Regions from separate parts of the Streptomyces sp. NPDC001515 genome, predicted to be linked through region 2. Evidence: riboswitches for the same ligand, from Rfam matches in the RefSeq annotation. Region 2 holds a riboswitch; each other region holds the start of a gene.

Region 1 (7,444 bases), on a different contig from region 2:
GTCACCAGCCTCTTCCCGTTCCTGCTCTTCCTGCCGCTGCGCTTCCCCGCCTGGATCGTGCTGATCTTCTGGTTCGTCCTCCAGTGGCTGGCGGCCGAGGGGGCGGGCAGCGGGCCGGGGGTGGCCTATCTCGCCCATGTGGTGGGCTTCGCCACCGGCTTCCTCTACGCCTGGGGACGCTACCGGCGCGATCCCGGCCCGGCGCGTTCCCGGCACAAGGCTCTAGAGTGAAGTCTCCAGCCACGGCCACCGAGGGAGAAAGCCAGCCGTGATCACCGCGATCGTGCTCATCAAGACCAGCGTGGACCGGATTCCCGAGATCGCCGAGGCCATCGCCGCGCTGGACAGCGTCAGCGAGGTCTTCTCGGTCACCGGTACCTACGATCTGATCGCCATGGTCCGGGTCCCCCAGCACGACGACCTCGCCGACATCATCCCCGGCCGGATCAGCAAGATCCCCGGCGTCGAGGCGACGGACACCCATGTGGCGTTCCGTACGTACTCCCAGCACGATCTGGAGGCGGCCTTCGCCATCGGCCTGGACGGCTGAGCCGGACGGCCCGCGACATGACGGCGGCCGGGTACGGGGAGGATCCCGTACCCGGCCGCCGTCATGTCGGGCTCAGAGCTGGGCGGCGCCCCGGTCCGGGACGCAACGGCCGTCCTCCGTGCGGTACTTCCACTGGGCGCCCTTGCTGACCAGCTCCTTGACCGCGCCGAGGAAGCGCTCGATGTGCTCGTCGGGCGTACCGGCGCCGAAGCTCACCCGGATGGCGTTCAGGGACCTCTCGCCGGGGGCGGCCTCCGGCGCTCCGCACTCCCCGACCTCGCGCGGGTCGCTGCCGAGCAGGGTGCGCACCAGCGGGTGGGCGCAGAAGAGGCCGTCGCGCACCCCGATGCCGTACTCCGCGGAGAGCGCGGCGGCGAAGTGGGAGCTGTTCCAGCCCTCCACGACGAAGGAGATCACGCCGACCCGGGGGGCGTCGTCGCCGAAGAGGGAGAGGACCTTGACCTCGGGGACCTCGGCCAGTCCGGCGCGGACGGCGGCGACCAGGTGCTGCTCACGGGCGACCAGGGAGTCGAAGCCGGCCTCGGTGAGCGCCTTGCAGGCGGAGGCGATCGCGTAGACGCCGATGACGTTGGGCGAGCCGGCCTCGTGGCGGGCGGCCGTGGTGTGCCACGCGACGTCCACTCCCCCGTCGGCGCGGCGGGCGACCGTGCGGGAGGCGCCGCCGCCGGCCAGGTAGGGCTCGGCGTCGCGCAGCCAGTCGGCGCGGCCGGCCAGGACGCCGGAGCCGAAGGGCGCGTAGAGCTTGTGTCCGGAGAAGGCGACCCAGTCGACGTCCAGTTCGCCGATGTCGACCGGGTGGTGCGGGGCCAGCTGGGCGGCGTCGAGCACGATCCGGGCGCCGTGGGCGTGCGCGGCGGCGGCCAGTTCCCTGACCGGCCACAGCTCGCCGGTCACATTGGAGGCACCGGTGACGCAGACCAGCGCCGGACCGTACGGGTCGCGGTCCGCGAGCGCCCGCTCCAGCGTGGCGACGGCCTGGGCCGGGGTGCGCGGGGCGTTGAGGTAGGTCACCCGGGCGTCGCGCCAGGGCAGCAGCGAGGCGTGGTGCTCGGTCTCGAAGACGAAGACCTGGCAGTCGGCGGGCAGGACCGCGGCCAGCAGGTTGAGCGAGTCGGTGGTGGACCGGGTGAAGATCACCTGGTCCTCGGCGCGGCAGCCGAGGAACTCCGCGACGGTGTCGCGGCTGGACTCGAAGAGGTCGGTGGAGAGCTGCGAGAGGTAGCCGGCGCCGCGGTGGACGCTGCCGTAGTACGGGGCGTAGGCGGCCACGTCGTCCCAGACCCGCTGGAGGGCCGGCGCGCTGGCGGCGTAGTCCAGCGCGGCGTAGGTGACCTCGCCGCCGGTGACCAGCGGGACGGTGACGTCCTTGCCCAGAACGGGCAGCGGGGCACAAACCGAACGGTCGGAGGCAGCGGTGACGACAGACATGGCGAACTCCCGTAAGAGGCAGGCGAGATCCACGTGCCGGCGGGTACGCGGCAGCACGGGGAGAAGAGAGAAAGAGGGTGTGCGGAGAAGGGCGTGGGCCGAACGGGCCCGCAACGCCCTATCGCATTCGCGTGCTCACAAGAGGCTCCCTGAGGACCAGGACCCCACGGGTGGACATCTCACGATGTCGAGGGGTCCGCGCTTGCCGTAAGCCTCGCTGCCTACGGCCTGGTCTTCACCCGGGGCACCCCGCCACGGACGGAGGGTTGCCGGACAGCGGGCCGGGGCCGTAGTCGCTGTCACTCATGACCTGACCAGCATCTTGCCATACGCCGGGGAACGCGCAAGGCGCGGTCCAGGATCTGGACCGCGCCCCGTGGTGTTTCCTGGCGGGATCAGGCGTTGCTGGCGACGACCCAGCGCTCCAGCGCCCGGCCGGCCGCGCCCGAGTCGATGGACTCGGCGGCCTTCGCCATCCCGTCGGCCAGCCGCTCGGTCAGCGGCGCGTCGGAGGGCTCCAGGGCGGCCAGCGCCGCCGCCGAGTTCAGCAGGACGGCGTCCCGCACCGGACCGGTCTCACCGGCCAGCAGCCGGCGGGCGACATCCGCGTTGTACGAGGCGTCCGCGCCGCGCAGCGCCTCCACCGGCACCAGGTCGAGGCCGACGTCGCGCGGGTCGAAGACCTCCTCGCGCACCTCGCCGTCGCGGGCGATCCAGACGCGGGAGGTCGCGGTCGTGGTCAGCTCGTCCAGGCCGTCGTCGCCGCGGAAGACCAGCGAGGAGTTGCCCCGCTCGGCGAGGACGCCCGCCACGATGGGCGCCATCCGCAGATCGGCGACGCCGATGGCCTGGGAGCGCACCTTCGCCGGGTTGGTCAGCGGGCCCAGGATGTTGAACGTGGTCGGGGCACCCAGCTCACCGCGCGCCTTGGCGGCGTGCCGCAGCGAGGGGTGGAACTTGACGGCGAAGCAGAAGGTGATGCCCGCCTCCTCGGCCACCTCGGCCACTCGCTGCGCGGACAGCTCCAGATTGACGCCCAGCTTGCCCAGGACGTCGGAGGAACCGCTCGCCGAGGAGGCGGCCCGGTTGCCGTGCTTGACGACCTTGGCCCCGGTGCCGGCCACCACGATCGCGGACATGGTGGAGATGTTGACCGTCTTGGCCATGTCCCCGCCGGTGCCGACGATGTCGACGGTGGGTCCGGGCACCTCGATGGTGACGGCGTGCTCGTACATCGCGCGCACCAGGCCGGAGACCTCCGAGACGGTCTCGCCCTTGGCCCGCAGCGCGACCGCGAATCCGGCGATCTGCACATCGGTCGCCTCGCCGCTCATGATGCGGTTCATGGCCCAGGCGGTGTCGTCCGCGCTCAGGTCCTGTCCGCGCAGCAGGGGGGTCAGCACGCCCGGCCAGGAACGGGCCGCCACGCTGTCGCCGCCGTCCGGGGTCACAACGTTCATGGTCCGCTCCTGGGGGTCCATTGCCGAAAAAGGGGATGGGGTCACCCTATCGAGAGCCGCGGACAGCGAAGAGCCCCGTCCAGCGAATGGACGGGGCTCCCGCTGTGGCGATCAGGTCAGGTGATCAGTGGTGGCCGTGGCCGCTGGTGATCTCCTTGTACTCCTCGGCGGTGGGCTTGGCGATCTGGTTGTCCTCGCCGTAGTAGCCCTTGCTGAGCTTGGCCCGCAGCTTCTGCACCGCAGACACCTTGCGCGCGACACCGTTCTCGTCGACCAGGGGGCCGATCTCGACCGGCTTGTACTGCTCGTGCGCGGTGAGCGTGTGCAGCTGGGCCGGCGAGAGCGGCTCGTGGACCTCGACGAACTCACCGTGCGGCAGGCGCTTGATGAGCCCGGACTCGCGCCCGTGCAGCACCTTCTCCTTGTCCCGGCGCTGGAGGCCGAGGCAGATCCGCTTGGTGACGATGAACGCGATGACCGGTCCGACGAAGAAGAAGATCCGGACGAACCAGGAGATCGCGTTCAGCGACAGGTGGAAGTGCGTCGCCCAGAGGTCGTTGCCGCCGCCCACGAGACCGATGAAGTACAGCGTGATCCAGGCGACACCGAAGGCCGTACGGGTCGGGGCGTTGCGCGGGCGGTCCAGGATGTGGTGCTCGCGCTTGTCCCCGGTGACCCAGGACTCGATGAACGGGTAGACCGCGATCGCCCCGAGGATCAGGCCGAAGAGGGTCAGCGGGATGAACACGCCCAGGACGAGCGTGTGACCCCACAGGTTGATCTCCCAGCCCGGCATCACACGGATCAGACCCTCGGCGAAGCCCATGTACCAGTCGGGCTGGGCGCCGGTGGACACCTGGTCCGGGCGGTACGGGCCGATGGCCCAGATCGGGTTGATCGTGGCGATGCCCGCGATGATGGCGATGACGCCGAAGACCAGGAAGAAGAAGCCTCCGGCCTTCGCCATGTACACCGGCAGCAGCGGCATGCCGACGACGTTCTTGTTGGTCCGGCCGGGACCCGCGAACTGCGTGTGCTTGTGGTAGAAGACCAGGATCAGGTGGCCCACCAGCAGCCCGAGCATGATGCCCGGCAGCAGCAGGATGTGGATCGAGTAGAACCGCGCGACGAAGTCGCCGCCCGGGAACTCCCCGCCGAACAGGAACATCGAGATGTAGGTGCCGACGATCGGCACCGACAGGATCGCGCCCTGGGTGAAGCGGACACCCGTGCCCGAGAGCAGGTCGTCCGGGAGCGAGTAGCCGGTGAACCCGGTGAACATGCCCAGCGCGAACAGCAGGAAGCCGAACAGCCAGTTGATCTCGCGGGGCTTGCGGAACGCACCCGTGAAGAACACGCGCATCATGTGCACGAACATGCCGGCCAGGAAGATCAGCGCGGCCCAGTGGTGGATCTGGCGGACCAGGAGACCACCGCGGACGTCGAAGCTGATGTCCAGCGTCGAGGCGTACGCCTCGGACATCTGGATGCCCTGCATGGGCTCGTACGGGCCGTGGTAGACGACCTCGTTCATGCTCGGGTGGAAGAACAGCGTCAGATACACACCCGTGAGGATGATGATGATGAAGCTGTAGAGGCAGACCTCACCGAGCATGAAGGACCAGTGGTCCGGGAAGATCTTGCGCATGTTGGCCTTGGCCAGGGAGTAGATCCCGAGCCGGCCGTCCGCCCAGTCGGCCACCCGCTCACCGGCGGGCGCCTTGCGCTTCGTATCGGTCGCAGTACTCATCCGCGCTCCCAGAATGCAGGACCGACGGGCTCTTCGAAGTCACCGAGGGCTTCGAGGTTGCCCTCGCTGTTCACACCGATCCGCAGCTGCGGAAGGGCGTGACCGGCCGGACCGAAGATGACGCGGGCGCCGTCGGAGAGGTCGAAGGTGGACTGGTGGCACGGGCAGAGCACGTGGTGCGTCTGCTGCTCGTACAGGCTGATCGGGCAGCCGACGTGGGTGCAGATCTTCGAGAAGGCCACGATGCCCTCGTGGGCCCACTCGCGCTCGCGCTTGTCCTTGATGTTGTCCGGCTCGATGCGGATGATCATCAGCGCGGCCTTGGCGATCTGCGTCTGGAAGTCGTGGTCGTCCTCCTTCAGCCCCTCGGGCATGGCGAAGGTGAGCGAACCGACGGCGACGTCCTCGGGACGCAGCGGCTCCATCGTGTTCATGTTGATGAGCTGCTTGCCCTTGGCCCACAAGGTGGAGCGGAGCTTCTTCTCCGGCAGCGGACCGAGGTCGCGCAGCAGCACCACGCCGGCGAGCGGCACCAGGGCCAGCGCGCCGAACATCGTGTTGCGGATCAGCTTGCGCCGGCCGAACGCGGACTCCTCGGCACCGGCCGCGAAGTCGGCGAGCACCTTCGCCTTGACCTCGGGCTCGGCCGAGATCGGGTGGCGCTCGTCGGCGACCTCCACGTCCGACATCAGGGTGCGCGCCCAGTGGACGGCGCCCGCGCCGATCGCGAAGAGCGCCACGCCCAGGGTCAGCCCCAGGGAGAAGTTCAGCGCGCTCACATGACCGAACGGGAAGATGTAGACGATCTTGTCGACCGGGAAGATGACGTAGGAGGCGATGAAGCCGACCGTCGCCAGCATCGACAGCAGGAAGAGGAACGCGACCGCGCGCTCCGACCGCTTGGCGGCCCGCTCGTCGATGTCCTGGATGCGCGGCTTGTGGGCCGGCAGCCCCGGGTCGGCGAACGGGTCGCCGGCGCCCTCGACCGCGCCGTGCGCGGTGGCCTGCTCTGCGGGCAGGTTCTCTTCTGGAATCTCTTGGCTACTCATGACTTCTTGGCCTTAGCGGTGTGGGCCGCGACCCAGACGGCGACGGCGATCAGGGCGCCGAGCCCGAAGATCCAGGCGAAGAGACCCTCGCTGACCGGACCGAGGCCGCCGAGCGACAGCCCGCCGGGGCTCTCCGCCTCGGAGCTGTTGACGGTCTGGACGTACGCGATGATGTCCTTCTTCTGCTGCTCGGGCATCGTCGAGTCGGGGAAGGAGGGCATGCTCTGCGGGCCGGTCTGCATGGCCTCGTAGAGGTGCTTGGGGCTCACGCCTTCGAGGTTGGGCGCGGACTTGCCCTTCGTCAGGGCACCACCCTGACCGGTGAAGTTGTGGCACTGCGCGCAGTTGGTGCGGAACAGCTCGCCGCCCTTGGCCACGTCGGCGCCCGACGGGTCGACCTGGCTCTTGGTCGGAACGATCGGACCGGCGCCCAGCGACGCGACGTACGCCGCCAGCTGGTCGATCTCGGCCTGCGAGTAGATGACCTTCTTCTTCGGCACCTGCGCGCCGGGCTGCTGCGCCGGCATACGGCCCGTGCCGACCTGGAAGTCCACGGCGGCGGAGCCCACGCCGACCAGGCTCGGCCCGTCGGTGGTGCCCTGACCACCGGTTCCGTGGCAGCTGGCGCAACCGACGGAGTACAGCTTCTTGCCCTCGTCGATCGCGAGGGACTGGGCGGTTTCGTCGGCCTGCGCCTTACTCGCGGGCGCAAACGCGGCGTACAGCCCCCCAGTAGCCGCCAGCGCGAGGAGTAGTACGACGACCGCCGCCAACGGATGGCGTCGTCGTGCGGAGAGCTTTTTCACGGATTACCCCGGTGTCAGGATCTTCTGCGTCGATGATGGTCGGGTGCGGGCCCGGTTACTTGATCATGTAGATCGTGGCGAACAGGCCGATCCACACGACATCGACGAAGTGCCAGTAATAGGACACGACGATGGCTGCGGTCGCCTGCTCGTGGGTGAACCTCTTGGCTGCGTACGTCCTGCCCAGGACGAACAGGAAGGCGATGAGCCCGCCTGTCACGTGCAGCCCGTGGAAGCCGGTGGTCAGGTAGAACACCGAGCCGTACGGGTCCGAGGACAGCGAGAGGCCGTCCTTCTTCACCAGCTCCGTGTACTCGAAGACCTGGCCTCCGATGAAGATCGCACCCATCACGAACGTGATCACGAACCACGTGCGGAGC
Region 2 (7,444 bases):
ACCGAGGTCCTGCGCGCCGCCGTCGCCGCGCTGCCGGAGGCATCCGACGCACTCATCCGGTTCGGGGCGCGGCTCACCCGGCTGCTCGTCGAGCGGTACCGGGAGTCCGGAGCCGGGGAGACGGACCCTGAGGGTCTCGCGTGGGCCCTGGGGGAGTGGGCCAAGCGCGCGGCGCGGGCGGGGGACTGGCGGACCGCCGTGGAGGCGGGGGAGGCGGCGGTGGGCGTGCGGCGGGCGCGGCCGGACCAGCGGAGAGCACTCGCCGGGGCGGTCATCCACCTGGCCGCGTACCAGTGGAACGCGGACCGCCGGAGCGTTTCCCTCACCCTCGCCGAGGAGGCCGTCACGCTGTGCCGCGAGGGGGAGCGTACGGGCGCGGAGCCGGACCCGGAGCTGCTGGCCGAGGCACTGAACTCCCTCGCCGTGTCCTACGAGGAGGCCGTCCGGCTGGACGAGGCGGTGGCGGCGGCCGAGGAGTCGGTGGCGATCCGGGCGGAACTGGCCGCACGCGATCCCGCCGGAGCGGCGGCCCACGCCGTCTCCCTGCGCAGCCTGGCCAGTTGCCGCTCGGAGGCGGGCGACACGGAGGAGGGCGTCCGCCTCATGGAGGAGGCGCTGCGCATCGAGCGCAGGCTGGCCGCCCAGAACCCCGACGCCCATCACGACACCCTGTCGGACACGCTCAACTCGCTTTCCTGGGCCTACTGGCGCGCGGGAGGAGACCCGGACCGCATCCGGGCCGTCAGCGAGGAGGCGGTCGCCCTGCGCCGTCGGCTGGCCGCCGACAACCCGGACCGGTACAAGGCCCGCCTCGCGCTGTCGCTGGTCAACATGTCCACCGAGCAGCCGTACGACCAGGCCCTGGAGACCCTGACCGAGGCCCGCGGGCTCTACGACGCGCTCGCCGGGAGTCCGCCTCTGGTCCGGTCGGAACGCCTGCGGCTGCCGCTCAGCAACCGGGCCTGGATCCTCGGCGAGCTCCAGCGGGCCGACGAGGCCGTCGCGACGATCGAAGAGGCACTCGTCCACTCCCGGCGGCTCTACCGCGACAACCGGGTGGCGAACGGCACCGACCTGGCCAACGACCTGTCCAAAGCGGCCCGGCTCCACCGGAAAGCCGGGGACGAGGACACCGCGCTCGCCCGCACCGAGGAGGAGATCGAGGTGTGGCGCACCCTGGCCCGGCTGCGGACCGGACCGCACGACGACCGGCTGGCCGAAACCCTGCACGACTACGCGTCGGCGCTCGTACGCGTCGAACGGAACGAGGAGGCGCTGGCCGCGGGCGACGAGGCGCTGGAGCTGTACGAACGGCGTCTGCGTGAGCATCCGCACCGGAGAGAGGAGGCGTCGGCGTGTGCGCGCGGCAACAGCCTGGTGGCCTGGCTGCGGGGCACCACCGGGGTCGGCGACCCGGTGCCGTTCAGAAAACGGGCGGTCGAGCTGTTGAGGCCCGTGGCCGGTGACCACGTCTCGGACCGGACGCTGCTGGCCGAGGAGCTGGTGCGACTGGCCGAGCACGCCGCCGGACCGGGCTCCATGCGTGTCCTGCTGCGCGCGCTCCCCCTCGCCGGCGAGGCCACCGGGCACTACGCGTCGCTGTGCGCGCGCCGGCCGTCGCCGAGCGCCGAACTGACGAGCACCGCGGCCTCCTGGGCGCGGCTGCTGGAACGGTGCGGGCGCCGTGGCGAGGCGCTTGAGGTGCGCCGTCGCTACGGGCTGTCGCCGCACTGAGGACCGACTCCACGCAACCGAGAGGAAGGGCGGCCGGATGTCGCGAGAGCAGGAAGTGCCGGACACCCCCGACGGGACGGCGGACGGCGCGGACGCCGTGGTCCGGGGCGAGGCACCGCCGATGGAGACCGACGACGGCTCCGGGCTGGTCTTCAGGTCACTGGAGGCCTTCTACACCGATTACCTGTCCGTGGTGGTGCGGCGCCGGGTCGACGGCACCCATCTGGCCTGGTGCCCCGACTGGTGGACCCACCCCGAGGCCATCGCCCGGCTGGCCTCCCTGTGGCGCGCCTTCGAGTACCTGCGCACGGACGAGTCGTTCGGGCTGTCGAACTGGTGGCTGCATCACGCCGATCCGCACCTCGCCGCGCTGATGGACCCGCGCACCGGTCCGTTCGCGCTCTGCGCCGGACCCGGGGGCCACAGCGACGGGATCGGCCCGCTGCCGAGCAATCCGGTACCGCCCGGCCTGCTCCACGACCCGGCGTTCTCGCTCGACGCGGCGGAGGAGGCCGAGGCGGCAGCGGCGGACGCCGAGGGCCGCGCTCGGGCCACCTGAACGCCCCCGGCCCCTACTCCTGCCGCAGCGCCTCCAGCTGGTCCAGGAACCAGCGCTGCGGCGGGAGTGCCGTGCCCGCCTCGGCGAGTCGGCGGGTGCGCTCCGCGCGGTCGTCGTCGGCCATGGTCAGGGCCGCGTGGAGGGCGTCGGCCGTGGCGGAGACGTCGTACGGGTTGACCACGAGGGCGTCCTCGCCCAGCTCCTCGTACGCGCCCGCTTCCCGGGACAGGACCAGCGCGCAGCCCTCGTCGGAGACGACCGGGACCTCCTTGGCGACCAGGTTCATGCCGTCCCGGATCGGGTTGACGAGGGCCACGTCGGCCAGCCGGTACGCGGCGAGGGAGCGGGCGAAGTCGTCCTTGACGTGCAGGACGACCGGCGTCCAGTCCGCCGTGCCGTACGCCTCGTTGACGGCGTCGGCGACGCGGCGCACCTCCTCGGTGTACTCCCGGTAGACGGCCAGGTCCTGGCGGGAGGGGTAGGCGAACGCGATGTGCACGACCCGGCCGCGCCATTCGGGCCGGGTGTCGAGCAGGGCGCGGTAGGCGTGGAGCCCGCGGACGATGTTCTTCGACAGTTCCGTGCGGTCCACGCGGACGATCGTCTTCCGGTCGGGGCCCACCTGTTCGCGCAGGGCCGCCATCCGTTCGTCCACGTCCGGTTCGTGCGCGCGGCGGCGCAGGAAGTCGCCGTCGGCGCCCAGCCCGTGCACCCCGACGCGGGTGTGGCCGGTGCCGCCCAGCAGGTCCGTGCAGCAGGCGAGGAACGCGTCGGCCCAGCGGCGGGTCAGGAACGCCGCCCGGTCGGCCCCGAGGATGCCGCGCAGCACCTGTTCGGCGATGTCGTCGGGCAGCAGCCGGAAGTAGTCGACGGGGGCCCACGGGGTGTGCGAGAAGTGCCCGATCCGCAGATCGGGGCGGAGCGCCCGGAGCATCCCGGGCACCAGGGCCAGGTGGTAGTCCTGCACGAGGACCGCCGCGCCGTTCCCGGCCTCCTCGGCGAGGGCGTCGGCGAAAGCCTGGTTGTAGCGCTCGTAGGACGCCCACTGCCGCCGGAACTCCGCGTCGAAGACGGGCTCGACGGGGGTCTGGTAGAGCAGGTGGTGGATGAACCAGAGGACCGAGTTGGCGATGCCGTTGTACGCGTCGGCGTGCACGTCCGCGTCGATGTCGAGCATCCGGACGCCCGGCTCCGACACCCCTCTGCGGACCGCCTCGCGGTCGCCGTCGCCCAGCGCGGCGCAGACCCAGATCTTGTCGTCGACGGCGCTCAGCCCGGAGACCAGCCCGCCGCCGCCGCGCTTGGCGTCGAGCGTGCCGTCGTCACGGAGCGTGTACGAGACCGGGCCGCGGTTGGACGCGACGAGGACCTGGGCAGCGGGCTGCGGGGCGTGCTCGGAGACCATGTTGCGGAATCTAGCCCGATCACGAACCGCCCAAACGTGCGATGTCAGGCCGCGCGGCCTGAAACGTACTCCTCGATCTCGCGCATCGGCGGACGCTCCTCGGTGTCCACCGGGTAGGTGTGCGGGACGAAGCCGTGCTCGCCGCGTTCGAACTGGGTCAGATGGGGGCGGACCAGATGGCCCCGGGAGAGCCGCAGCTGCGCGGTGCGGTAGATCGCGGCCGCCATCCGGCCGAGCGCCTGGCCGTCCTGGTGGCGGTGGCGGCGGACCCCGACGTCCACCTGCGCGAGGGCGTCCAGGCCCACGGTGTGCAGGGCGTCGACCAGCAGGCCCAGCTCCACTCCGTAACCGACCGGGAACGGCAGCCGCTCCAGCAGCGAGCGGCGCACCGCGTACTCGCCGCCCAGCGGCTGGACGAAGCCGGCCAGCTGCGGCCAGTGCAGATTGAGCAGCGGGCGCGCCACCATCTCGGTGACCCGGCCGCCCTGGCTCGCGGTGCCGCCGAACGGGCGGTCGTACATCGCCTTGACGAACTGCACCGAGGGGTCGGTCAGCAGCGGTCCCACGATGCCCGAGACGAAGTCCGCGGAGAACTCCCTCAGGTCCGCGTCCACGAAGCAGACGATGTCCCCGCCGGTCACCAGGAGTGACCGCCACAGCACCTCGCCCTTGCCGGGGACGGCGGGCAGCCGGGGCAGGATCGCGTCCCGGTGGATCACCCGGGCGCCCGCCCGGCGGGCCACCTCGGCGGTGTCGTCCGTCGAACCGGAGTCGATCACCACCAGCTCGTCGACCAGCTCGACCTTCTCCATCAGCTCGCGCCGGACCGTCGCGACGATGTCGCCGACGGTCTCCGCCTCGTTCAGCGCCGGCAGCACCACGCTCACGCTGCCGCCGTGCGGGTCCCCGGCCCCCAGGCCGGCCCTGGCGGCCAGCAGACGGTCCAGCGGACGGTCGGCGGCCGACCAGGAACGCCTGGTCAGCCAGCGTTCGACCTCTTCCAGCACGGTCGGCACTCCCTGTATGTGATCCATCTCGCGGACCGGACGACTATCTCAACCCTCCGGTGCTTCGGTTACAGTCTTGAACAACGCAGATGGCCATCGCATGCCGGGGTCCGTCCGCCGATAAACGCCCGGATCCATGGCGCGCCCATGATCCGGTGCCACAGCGCTCATCCAGAGGGACAGAGGGAACGGCCCGTTGAAGTCCCGGCAACCCTCCTGCCGACCGCGAGGTTCGGTGGGGAAGGTGCCAATTCCGTCTCGTGGCGAAACGCGCCATGAGGAAGATGAGGAGAAAGGGCCTCGCCATCATGGCTGTTGAGACTGTCGCAGTTCACACCGATTCCTCCCCCGACCTGGGACCCGCCGCCGCGCTTTCCTGCCGCGAATGCGGCGAGCGATTCGCCCTCGGCCCGATCTTCGCCTGCGCGTCGTGTTTCGGGCCGCTCGAAGTGGCGTACGACCTCCCGAGCGGCTCTCCCGAGGAGCTGAAGAAGCGCATCGAGGCCGGTCCGGACAACATCTGGCGTTACGCGCCGCTGCTGCCGGTCCCCGCCGACGTCGCCGAGAAGCCCAACCTCAACCCCGGCTTCACCAAGCTGGTCAAGGCCGACAACCTCGCCCGCGAACTGGGCGTCACCGGCGGCCTGTACGTCAAGGACGACTCCGGCAACCCGACGCACTCCTTCAAGGACCGCGTCGTCGCGATCGCCGTCGAGGCCGCCCGCGCCTTCGGATTCACCACCCTGTCCTGCTCCTCCACCGGCAACCTGGCCGGCGCCGTCGGCGCCGCCGCCGCCCGCGCCGGCCTGCGCTCCTGCGTCTTCATCCCGCACGACCTGGAGCAGGGCAAGGTCGTCATGGCCGCGGTGTACGGCGGCGAGCTGGTCGGCATCGAGGGCAACTACGACGACGTCAACCGCTTCTGCTCCGAGCTCATCGGCGACCCGCTGGGCGAGGGCTGGGGCTTCGTCAACGTCAACCTGCGCCCGTACTACGGCGAGGGCTCCAAGACCCTGGCGTACGAGATCTGCGAGCAGCTCGGCTGGCGGCTGCCCGACCAGATCGTCATCCCGATCGCGTCCGGCTCCCAGCTCACCAAGATCGACAAGGGGCTGCGCGAGCTGATCAAGCTCGGCCTGGTCGAGGACAAGCCCTACAAGATCTTCGGCGCCCAGGCCGAGGGCTGCTCCCCGGTCTCCGCCGCCTTCAAGGCCGGTCACGACGTGGTCCGCCCGCAGAAGCCGAACACGATCGCCAAGTCCCTCGCGATCGGCAACCCGGCCGACGGCCCGTACGTCCTGGACATCGCCCGCCGCACCGGCGGAGCGGTGGAGGACGTGAACGACGAGCAGATCGTCGACGCGATCAAGCTGCTGGCCCGTACCGAGGGCATCTTCGCCGAGACCGCGGGCGGCGTGACCGTCGGCGTGACGAAGAAGCTCATCGAGGACGGCCTGCTGGACCCGGCGCTCACCACCGTCGTCCTGAACACCGGAGACGGCCTCAAGACGCTGGACGCGGTGGCCGACACCTCGCAGGCGACGGCTACGATCCGGCCGAACCTCGACGCGTTCCGCGCCGCCGGACTCGCCGGTAACTGAGTAGCTTTCGACCACCCGAGACTTCAGGAAGGGCACACCATGAGCGTCAAGGTCCGCATCCCCACCATCCTCCGCACCTACACCGGCGGCCAGGCCGAGGTCCCCGCCGAGGGCGCCGTCCTCTCCGAGGTCATCGCATCCCTGGAGAAGAACCACCCGGGCATCGCCGCCCGCGTCCTGGACGACCAGGGCAAGCTGCGCCGCTTCGTCAACGTGTACGTCAACGACGACGACGTCCGCTTCGAGGGCGGCCTGGACACGGCCACCCCGGACGGCGCCGGCATCTCGATCATCCCGGCCGTCGCCGGCGGCTGCTGAGCCCGGGGCCGCGGTCCGGCCCCGACTCCACCGCGTCACCGGTATTGCCCCCTCCGCGAGAGAAGCGGAGGGGGCAATTCTGCATGGTTGAGCGCGGTAGAGTGTGGGAAGTCCCCTCCGCTGCCCGTGCCGCCCGCATATGAGAATGCGCCCGGCCACGACAAGATGCAGCCAAAGTGTCCGAGCACCTTGCGCCATAAGTCGCCTTTGCCTGGCCCGACTTGCCCAGGATTCTCGTGAATTCCCCCTATTCGGGCGGTCGGGGCCGCTCAGAATTCTCGTCCGATTGACCTGTTGCAGAGGGCAGTTGGGCAGATACATTCAGCCGCGGTCGACGCGTTCCGGCGCACGCACCCTCTCCTGACGGAGGGTGGGTTCTGACCCGGGCCCGCGAAGTGCGGTCCTGTGAAAGGGCCAGTAATAGGGGAGTTAGGCATGGCTCAGGGCACCGTCAAGTGGTTCAACGCGGAGAAGGGGTACGGCTTCATCGCGGTCGACGGTGGTGCGGATGTTTTCGTCCACTACAGCGCGATCCAGATGGACGGCTACCGCACCCTCGAAGAGGGTCAGCGAGTTGAGTTCGAGATCTCGCAGGGCCAGAAGGGGCCGCAGGCGGACATGGTCAAGCTCGCCGTCGGCTGAGCCGGCCGGACACGACGCAGTCGGTCAACGACGCCACTCAGGCACGGAGGGCCCGTATCCCGGGGGACACATCCCGGGTACGGGCCCTCCGCGCGTGTGCGTCCACCCCCGCGGGCGTGCAGTCCCCGTCCCTCCGCGCGTGTGCGTCCGTCCCTCCGGTTGTCCACACTCCGGAGGG
Region 3 (7,444 bases), on a different contig from region 2:
CGGCCAGACGCAGCCCGTCCAGGTGCACCGGCTGATCGCGGAGGGCACGATCGAGGACCGCATCGCGGACATGCTGGCCCGCAAGCAGGGGCTCGCCGACGCCGTGCTCGGCTCCGGCGAGAGCGCCCTGACCGAGCTGAGCGACGCCGAACTGGCCGATCTGGTCGAGCTGCGAGGGGGCGCACGATGACACGCGGATATCCGGAGGACGGGTACGAGCCCGATCCGTTCGAGGGCGAGGGCTACGACGAGGAGTTCGGCGACGGCGAGGACGGCGGGTTCGGCGGTGAGGCGGCCGGCGGGGCGGCGTCGGGTCCCGAGCGCACCTTCGCCCCGCTGCCGCCCGCCCCGGGCCGGGGCTTCGCGACCTCCTGGTGGGGCGGGGCCTGGTTGAAGGCGCTGGAGGACACGGCGCTGGACAACCAGCAGCTCAAGACGGGCCGCCGGTTCGCCCGCGAGGGCCGGGTCGGCGCGGTGTCCGTGCGGCCCGGCCGGATCACCGCGGTGGTCCGGGACCGGAACGCGGGCGGCCACCGCAGCGACGTGCTTCTTCAGGAGTTGAGTGACGAACAGTGGGACCGCTTCCTGGACATGGCGGTCGACCGGGCCGGGCACATCGCCGCCCTCCTGGACCGGGAGATGCCGCCGCATCTGGTCGAGGACGCGGCGGCGGCAGGGGTGGAGCTGCTGCCCGGGATAGGCGATCTCGACCCGGAGTGCACCTGCGACGCCTGGGACCACTGTCCGCACACCGCGGCGCTCTGCTACCAGGTGGCCCGGCTGCTGGACCAGGACCCGTTCGTGCTCCTGCTGCTGCGGGGGCGCGGCGAGCGCCGGCTGCTGGACGAGCTCCAGGTGCGGATCGCGGCACGGGCGGCCGGCCGCACCGGGTCGGACGCCGCCGGGGGCCCGGACACCGGCGGGGAGTCCGGGGACGGCACCCCCGGCGCCACCGGCGTGCCGGGTGTCCCGGCGGACGAGGCGTACGCCGGCGCGGCACTCCTGCCGCCGCTCCCGCCGCTGCCGGACGTCCCCGACGCCCCGGGCCCGGCGCCCTCGCTGGACACCGAGACGGACCCGGAACCGGGCGTGGACCCCTCGGCGTTGGAGCTGCTGGCCCGGGACGCCGCGGCCCGCGCGCACCGGATGCTCGTGGAGGCGCTGTCGGCGGGGCACGGGCAGCAGCCGGTGCCCCCGGCGCCGACCGCGCGGGAGGACGCGGTGCGGCTGGCGGCCGAGGCCCGGCCGGAGCCGTGGATCGCCCACCGGCTGGCGACCGGTTCCGGCCGGCCGCGCGCCGCGCTGCCGGCGGCGGTGGCGGCCTGGCGGTACGGCGGGCCGGCCGCGCTGGCCGTGCTCGACGAGGAGTGGACGCCGGACGGTCCCGCCCTCGCCCGGGCGAGGGCGGGTCTCGCCGGTGCCTGGGACGAGGACGAGGCGCCCCGGCTGCGGGCCGAGCGCAACCGGTGGACCTCGGCGGACGGCACGGTGCAGGTGCGCTACGGGCGGGACGGGCGCTGGTATCCGTTCCGCAAGGAGGGCGGCCGCTGGATGCCGGCCGGGCCCTCGGACGAGGATCCGGCGGCGGCGTGGGCGGACGCGGCCGCAACCGATCCGGTCGACGCCTGAGAAGCGGAGCCGGGGCGGGCGGGGCGCGAAGTACCGCCCTCTCGCCCGTCGGAGAGGGTGCCCCGCCCGCCGGTCGGACGGGGCACCCCCACCCGTCGGGCAGGGTGCCGCCCCCGCCCGTCGCCGCGTACCGTCCCGGAGTTCACCTCGATGACACCGGTCGTTGAGGCGCGGCGCGGAACCTGACGGGCGAAACGTTCCTTGCCCCTCAGGAGGCCCCATGTCCGCGCGTGTCGTCCGTCGATCCCTGGCCGTCGGGCTGCCGCTCGCCCTGCTCGGCACGGTGGGTGCCACGGGCACCGCGACCGGCGCGCAGGATCACCACCGTCCCGGGACGACCGCCCGGGTCACGGCGAGCGCCACCCTCGGCCCCGTCCCGCTCGGCGGCTTCAGCAACGCCCTGCTGCCCGGGACGGTCGACGACGACCGCGGCGTCCTGCTCGGCGGCATCGGCAGCGACATCTACCCGGCCGGCCGCAAGGGCGAGTACTGGACCGTCACGGACCGGGGCCCCAACGGCCAGATCAAGGTCGACGGCACCAAGCGGCGCACCTTCCCCGTGCCCGGGTTCGATCCGGCGATCGTCCGGATCCGGGTGACGGGCCGACAGATCGAGGTGGTGCGCTCGATCCCCCTGACCACCCGGTCGGGCGCGCCCGTCACGGGCCTGTCCAACCAGAAGGGCCGCGACGAGGCCCCGTACACCTACGACGCGCGCACGCCGCTCCCGTACAACCCGAACGGGCTGGACACCGAGGGCATCGTGCGGGCGGCGGACGGATCGTTCTGGCTGGTGGACGAGTACGGGCCGTCGCTGGTGCACGTCTCGGAGCGGGGGCGGGTGCTGGCACGCTACGTCCCCGAGGGGCTGGACCTGCGGGGCGCCGGCTACCCGGTGGTGGAGGCGCTGCCGGGCGTGCTGCTGCACCGCAAGACCAACCGGGGCTTCGAGGGGCTGGCGCTGCTGCCCGGCGGCGATCTGGTGATGGCCGTCCAGAGCCCGCTCTCGCTCCCCGACCAGGACGCCGGCGAGTCCTCGCGCAACATCCGGCTGCTGCGCTTCTCGACGAAGAAGAAGGCCGTCACCGCCGAATACGCCTACCGCTTCGACCCGGTGGGCGTCGTGGACCCGGGCGAGGACGACACCTCCGAGCTGAAGGTCTCCTCCGTCGTGGCGATCGGCCGGGACACCCTGCTCGTCGAGGAGCGCACCGACCGCACGGCGCGGCTGCACCGCGTGACGCTGCCGCGCGGTGCCGGGATCCTGGGATCGCGCTGGGACGCCCCGGCGGCCTCCCCGTCGTACGAGGAGTTGGCGGACCCGGCGGCCTCCGGCGTCCCGGTGCTCCGCAAGAGCCTCGTCGTCGATCTGGGGACGGTGCCGGGCGTGCCCGGGAAGATCGAGGGCGTGGCGGTGACGGGGCGGAGCACCCTGGCGCTCATCAACGACAACGACTTCGGGACGACGGACGGGGCCGGCGCCTTCGACGCGCGGGGGCGGCTGGTCGACTCCGGGATCAGGACGACCGTGACGACGGTCGAACTGCCGCGCCCGCTCGCGCACTGACGCCCGCTCGCCTTCCCCGGGCCGCCCGGCTCCCCGCCCGGCGGCCCGGTCGCGTCCGCACGCCCCCGTTCCCGCGCCGCGCCGTCTTCCGCCGCCCGCGCCGCGCCCGTACGGTGGGCGCGCACACCGCCCCGGCCGGACATCGAACACACGATTCCGATCAACGGACGTGCGTGCGAAGCGTGTTCCTCCGTCCCCCCACAGCCAGGAGTACACACATGGACCGCAGAAGGATCATCCAGGGCACCGCGGCGACCGTCGCCGCGGCGCTGCTTCCCGCATCCGTCCGGGCCAGCGCGGCCCAGGCCGGCGACACCGACTACCCGACGGCCCACTGGGCCCCCGCGTCGGCCTCCAACTACACGGTCTCCTCGCGCCCCTCGGCGTACCCCGTCCAGTACGTGATCATCCACGTCACCCAGGAGACGTTCTCCGACACCGTGGCCATCTTCCAGAACCCGGCGAAGCAGGTGTCCGCGCACTATGTGGTGCGGTCCTCGGACGGCTACATCGACCAGTGCGTCCGCGAGAAGGACATCGCCTGGCACGCGGGGAACTGGGACTACAACACCCGCAGTATCGGCATCGAGCACGAGGGGTACGTGGACCGGCCCGCGTACTTCACGAACGCCCTGTACGAGAAGTCGGCCCTGCTGACCGCCTCGATCTGCGACCGCTACGGCATCCCCAAGGACCGGGCGCACATCCTGGCCCACTCCCAGGTGCCGGGTTCCGACCACACGGACCCGGGCACCCACTGGGACTGGGTGCGCTACATCCGGCTGGTCAACCTGCTGAGCGCGGGCTGACCCCGACGGTCGAACCTCCGAACGCCCTTGACCCGCAGGGCGGCTGACCACCAGTCGAGACAGCGGCGACCGTGTCCTTGACGGCGCCACCGGGCGGGCCGAGACTGACGGGGACGGTCACGACTGTCAGCGCCGCGCGCACGGGTTCCCGTCCGCGCGGTCATCGGCCCCGGCCCGCTGACGGGCAACCCTTCGGCCGCGATGGGGTGCTCCGGGTGACGACCGGGTCCTGTCGGCGCGACAGGACAAGCGCGGCCCCGCCTCCCGCGGGCCCCGACGGCAGGACCGGTGGGAATTGCCCAGGATCGGATTGACGAGGCGCCTGCACATCGATCTGCTGCGCGTCGCCAGCGCCTCGTAGGCGTCCGCGCCCCGGGGTCCGCCCGGCCCGCCGTCGTCCCGGCCGGCCGGACCGCCGCCGATCCGCCCCGCGCCGGCCGGCCCGCTCCGTGAGCGGACGGCCACCGGCCGGCCCTGTGCGCCCCGTGCACCCTCACGCGGGCGCGGTCGTCCTTTTCCCGTCCCGCCGCCCACGACGCGGCGGCGGCTCCGTCGTCCTCCGGACATCCCCCAGGAGAGTCATGCCCGAAACAGTCTCGCGCGGCCGCGGTACGACCGGAACGTCCCCGCGCACCCCCGCCCCCGCCCTCTCCCCCGCCCGCGCGGCGGGACTGCGACCCCCGTCGGGCATCGCGTCGCCGCGCTTCCTCAGCCGGATCGGCGTCGGTCTCGCGGGCGGCTTCTATCCCGCGCCGCACCGCTACGAACTCTTCCTGTCCGCCGGCTGTCCGCGCTCGCTGCGGGTCTCGATCACCCTGGACCTGCTCGGCCCGGGGCAGGGCGTCACCACCACCCTGCTGACGCACCCGGCCGCCTCACCGGAGGGCTTCGCCGCGCTGCGCGGCGCGTACGAGGCGACGGTGCACCACTACGACGGCCCGCTGACCGTCCCCGCGCTGCGCGACCGCTGGAGCGGACGCATCGTCAGCAACCACACCCCCGACATCCTGCGCGACCTCGCCGGGCCGCTCACCGGCCACGGCCCGGACCGCCCCGCCGCGCTCACCCCGCCCGCCCTGGTCCCCGACATCGAGGCGCTCCGCGAACTGCTGGAGCACGGCCTCGACGAGCCCGGCGGACGGGACGCGGTGCTCAACGCACTGGAGCGCCGGCTCCCGCTGCGGTCGTACGCGCTGGGCGACGGACTCACGGCCGCCGACGTCGACCTCTGGACGGCCCTCGTCCGGCCGGGCGTCTCCGGCGCGCTGGGGGCGCACCCCCGGCTCCGGGCGTACGTCCGCCGGCTCGGCGGGCATCCGGCGTTCCGGCGGGCGTACGGGACGCCGCTCACCGCCGCCTGAACGGGGCGTCAGCCCGCCTCGGCCGCCGAGGGGTAGCGGACGAAGAGGACGCCCTCCACCGCGCCGTCGGGCGCGCCGTAGACATGCGGCACGTCGGCCCGCCACCGCGCGCTCGCACCGGGACCGACGGTGCGGGTGGCGTCCGGCGGGCCGACGACGGCGGTACCGCTCAGGACCATCAGGCTCTCCCGGGTCCCGGGGACATGGGCGCGGGACTCCTGGACCGCGCCCGAGCGGATGCTGACGCGGAAGACGTCGGTGACGGCCGATCCGTCCTCGTCCTCGTAGCGCTCCAGCAGAACGGCGGTGACCGCGCTGCCGGACACCGTGGTGCGGGCGGGGCCGGGGCCGGCCGTCGCGGGCGGTTCGGCCAGGGCGGCGCTGAGGGGCAGGCCGAGCGCGGTGGTCAGTGCGTACAGCGTCTCCAGGGTGGGGTTGCGCGAGCCGCTCTCCAGCTCGGACAGCGTCCCCTTGCCCACGCCGGACCGGCGGGCCAGCTCCGACAGGGACAGCTCCCGCTCGCGCCGCAGCGCCCGGAGCCTGCGCCCCACGTCCTCGTTCAGCCCCATCGGCCCGCACCCGCTCCGCTGTTCCCGGTTGACGGGCGTCGGCCCGCCTCTCTAGTGTTCCACAAACAGAACGTTCCGTATACGGAACACCGTGCGGAGCCCCCTGCCGGGCCCGGTCCTCCTCCCGACTCAGGAAAGCGGCACGCTCATGCTCGCGCTCACCCGTATCCGCTCGGCCGCGCCGCCCTCGGCCGTGGCCGCCGGACTGATCGCCGTCACGGTCGGGGTCACCAGCTCCGCCGCCCTGGTCTTCACCGCCGCGAAGGCGGCCGGTGCCGACGAGCGCGAACTCTCCTCGTGGATGCTCGCCCTCGGCATCGGGCTCGCCTGCACCAGCATCGGACTGTCGCTCCGCTTCCGCGCCCCCGTCGTGACCGCGTGGTCGACGCCCGGGGCCGCGCTGCTGACGACCGGTCTGAGCGGGGTCTCGATGCCGCAGGCGATCGGCGCGTTCGTCTTCTCCGGGCTGCTCATCCTGGTCAGCGGGGTGACGGGGTGGTTCAGCCGGCTGATGAGCCGGATACCGGTGCCGCTGGCCGCCGCCCTGCTGGCCGGGGTGCTCTTCCGGTTCGGCACCGGGCTGTTCAGCACGATGCACGGGAGCTTCGCGGTCGCGTTCCCGATGTTCACGGCGTATCTGCTGGCCCGCCGGCTGCTGCCCCGGTACGCGGTGCTGGTGGCGCTCGCCGCCGGGGTGGCGGCCACGGTCTTCACCGGCGGCTGGAAGCTCGGCACGGTCCGGCTCGCCCTGGCCACCCCGGTGTTCACCGCTCCGGAGTTCGACTGGAAGGTCCTCGTCAGCGTCGGCGCCCCGCTCTTCGTGGTCACGATGGCCTCCCAGAACCTGCCCGGCGTCGCCGTCCTGCGGGGCTCGGGCTACGACGTGCCGGTCTCCCCGCTGATGACCTGGACCGGGGCGGCCAACGCGGTCCTGGCGCCCTTCGGGGCCTTCGGGCTCAACCTCGCCGCGATCACGGCCGCCATCTGCACCGGCGAGGAGGCCCACCCCGACCGCGACCGCCGCTTCCTGGCCGCTGTCTGGGCCGGTGTCTTCTACCTCTGCGTCGGGCTCCTCGGCGCGACCGTCGCCTCGCTCCTGGCCGCGATGCCCCATGAACTCGTCCTGGCCATCGCGGGAATCGGCCTGCTGGCCACCATCGAGGCGTCGCTCGTCTCGGCGCTGTCCGATCCCTCCTCGCGCGAGGCCGCCGTGGTGACCTTCCTCGCCACCGCCTCCGGGGTGACCCTGCTCGGCATCGGCTCGGCGTTCTGGGGGCTGCTGGCCGGCCTGGTCACCACGCTCGTCGCCACGGCCGGACGCCCGCACCGCACCGGCCGGGCGACCGCCCCGGGCCCCGTACCGGACAGGGCGCCTACCCGCTAGCGGGCAACCGTGGAACGCGGTTGCACGGCACTGCGGCACCGCGATGGGATGACCCCATGCAGAAAGCGGTTTCCCCCCTCTCCTCCGACCCTCTGGCACCCTTCGACCACCTCGACCACCGCTAC

Evidence for each region. A riboswitch is a leader RNA that binds a small molecule or an ion and turns the genes downstream of it on or off. The one in region 2 is predicted to bind S-adenosylmethionine.
Region 1: it holds a riboswitch for S-adenosylmethionine, as region 2 does, so the genes downstream of both, ACWCXC_RS04365 (aminotransferase class V-fold PLP-dependent enzyme) here and thrC (threonine synthase) in region 2, are expected to answer to the same signal.
Region 3: it holds a riboswitch for S-adenosylmethionine, as region 2 does, so the genes downstream of both, ACWCXC_RS33625 (putative leader peptide) here and thrC (threonine synthase) in region 2, are expected to answer to the same signal.

The regions. Positions count from the first base shown of each region.
Region 1 is NZ_JBSFHN010000002.1:164,129-171,572, reverse strand. It holds partial or broken gene ACWCXC_RS04375 (rhomboid family intramembrane serine protease) at 1-272, shown strand, start outside; gene ACWCXC_RS04370 (Lrp/AsnC family transcriptional regulator) at 269-550, shown strand; gene ACWCXC_RS04365 (aminotransferase class V-fold PLP-dependent enzyme) at 623-1,999, opposite strand; SAM riboswitch class IV at 2,193-2,310, opposite strand; gene trpD (anthranilate phosphoribosyltransferase) at 2,395-3,459, opposite strand; gene qcrB (cytochrome bc1 complex cytochrome b subunit) at 3,584-5,209, opposite strand; gene qcrA (cytochrome bc1 complex Rieske iron-sulfur subunit) at 5,206-6,258, opposite strand; gene qcrC (cytochrome bc1 complex diheme cytochrome c subunit) at 6,255-7,064, opposite strand; gene ctaE (aa3-type cytochrome oxidase subunit III) at 7,120-7,444, opposite strand, start outside.
Region 2 is NZ_JBSFHN010000001.1:12,775-20,218, forward strand. It holds gene ACWCXC_RS00055 (trypsin-like peptidase domain-containing protein) at 1-1,734, shown strand, start outside; gene ACWCXC_RS00060 (DUF4913 domain-containing protein) at 1,772-2,293, shown strand; gene ACWCXC_RS00065 (alpha,alpha-trehalose-phosphate synthase (UDP-forming)) at 2,307-3,698, opposite strand; gene ACWCXC_RS00070 (glucosyl-3-phosphoglycerate synthase) at 3,743-4,705, opposite strand; SAM riboswitch class I at 4,870-4,996, shown strand; gene thrC (threonine synthase) at 5,014-6,306, shown strand; gene ACWCXC_RS00080 (MoaD/ThiS family protein) at 6,346-6,624, shown strand; gene ACWCXC_RS00085 (cold-shock protein) at 7,060-7,266, shown strand.
Region 3 is NZ_JBSFHN010000046.1:5,711-13,154, reverse strand. It holds gene ACWCXC_RS33645 (SNF2-related protein) at 1-190, shown strand, start outside; gene ACWCXC_RS33640 (SWF or SNF family helicase) at 187-1,629, shown strand; gene ACWCXC_RS33635 (esterase-like activity of phytase family protein) at 1,850-3,196, shown strand; gene ACWCXC_RS33630 (N-acetylmuramoyl-L-alanine amidase) at 3,415-4,005, shown strand; SAM riboswitch class IV at 4,121-4,263, shown strand; gene ACWCXC_RS33625 (putative leader peptide) at 4,301-4,366, shown strand; gene ACWCXC_RS33620 (glutathione S-transferase C-terminal domain-containing protein) at 4,587-5,366, shown strand; gene ACWCXC_RS33615 (helix-turn-helix domain-containing protein) at 5,375-5,935, opposite strand; gene ACWCXC_RS33610 (benzoate/H(+) symporter BenE family transporter) at 6,084-7,319, shown strand; gene ACWCXC_RS33605 (ABC transporter ATP-binding protein) at 7,376-7,444, shown strand, end outside.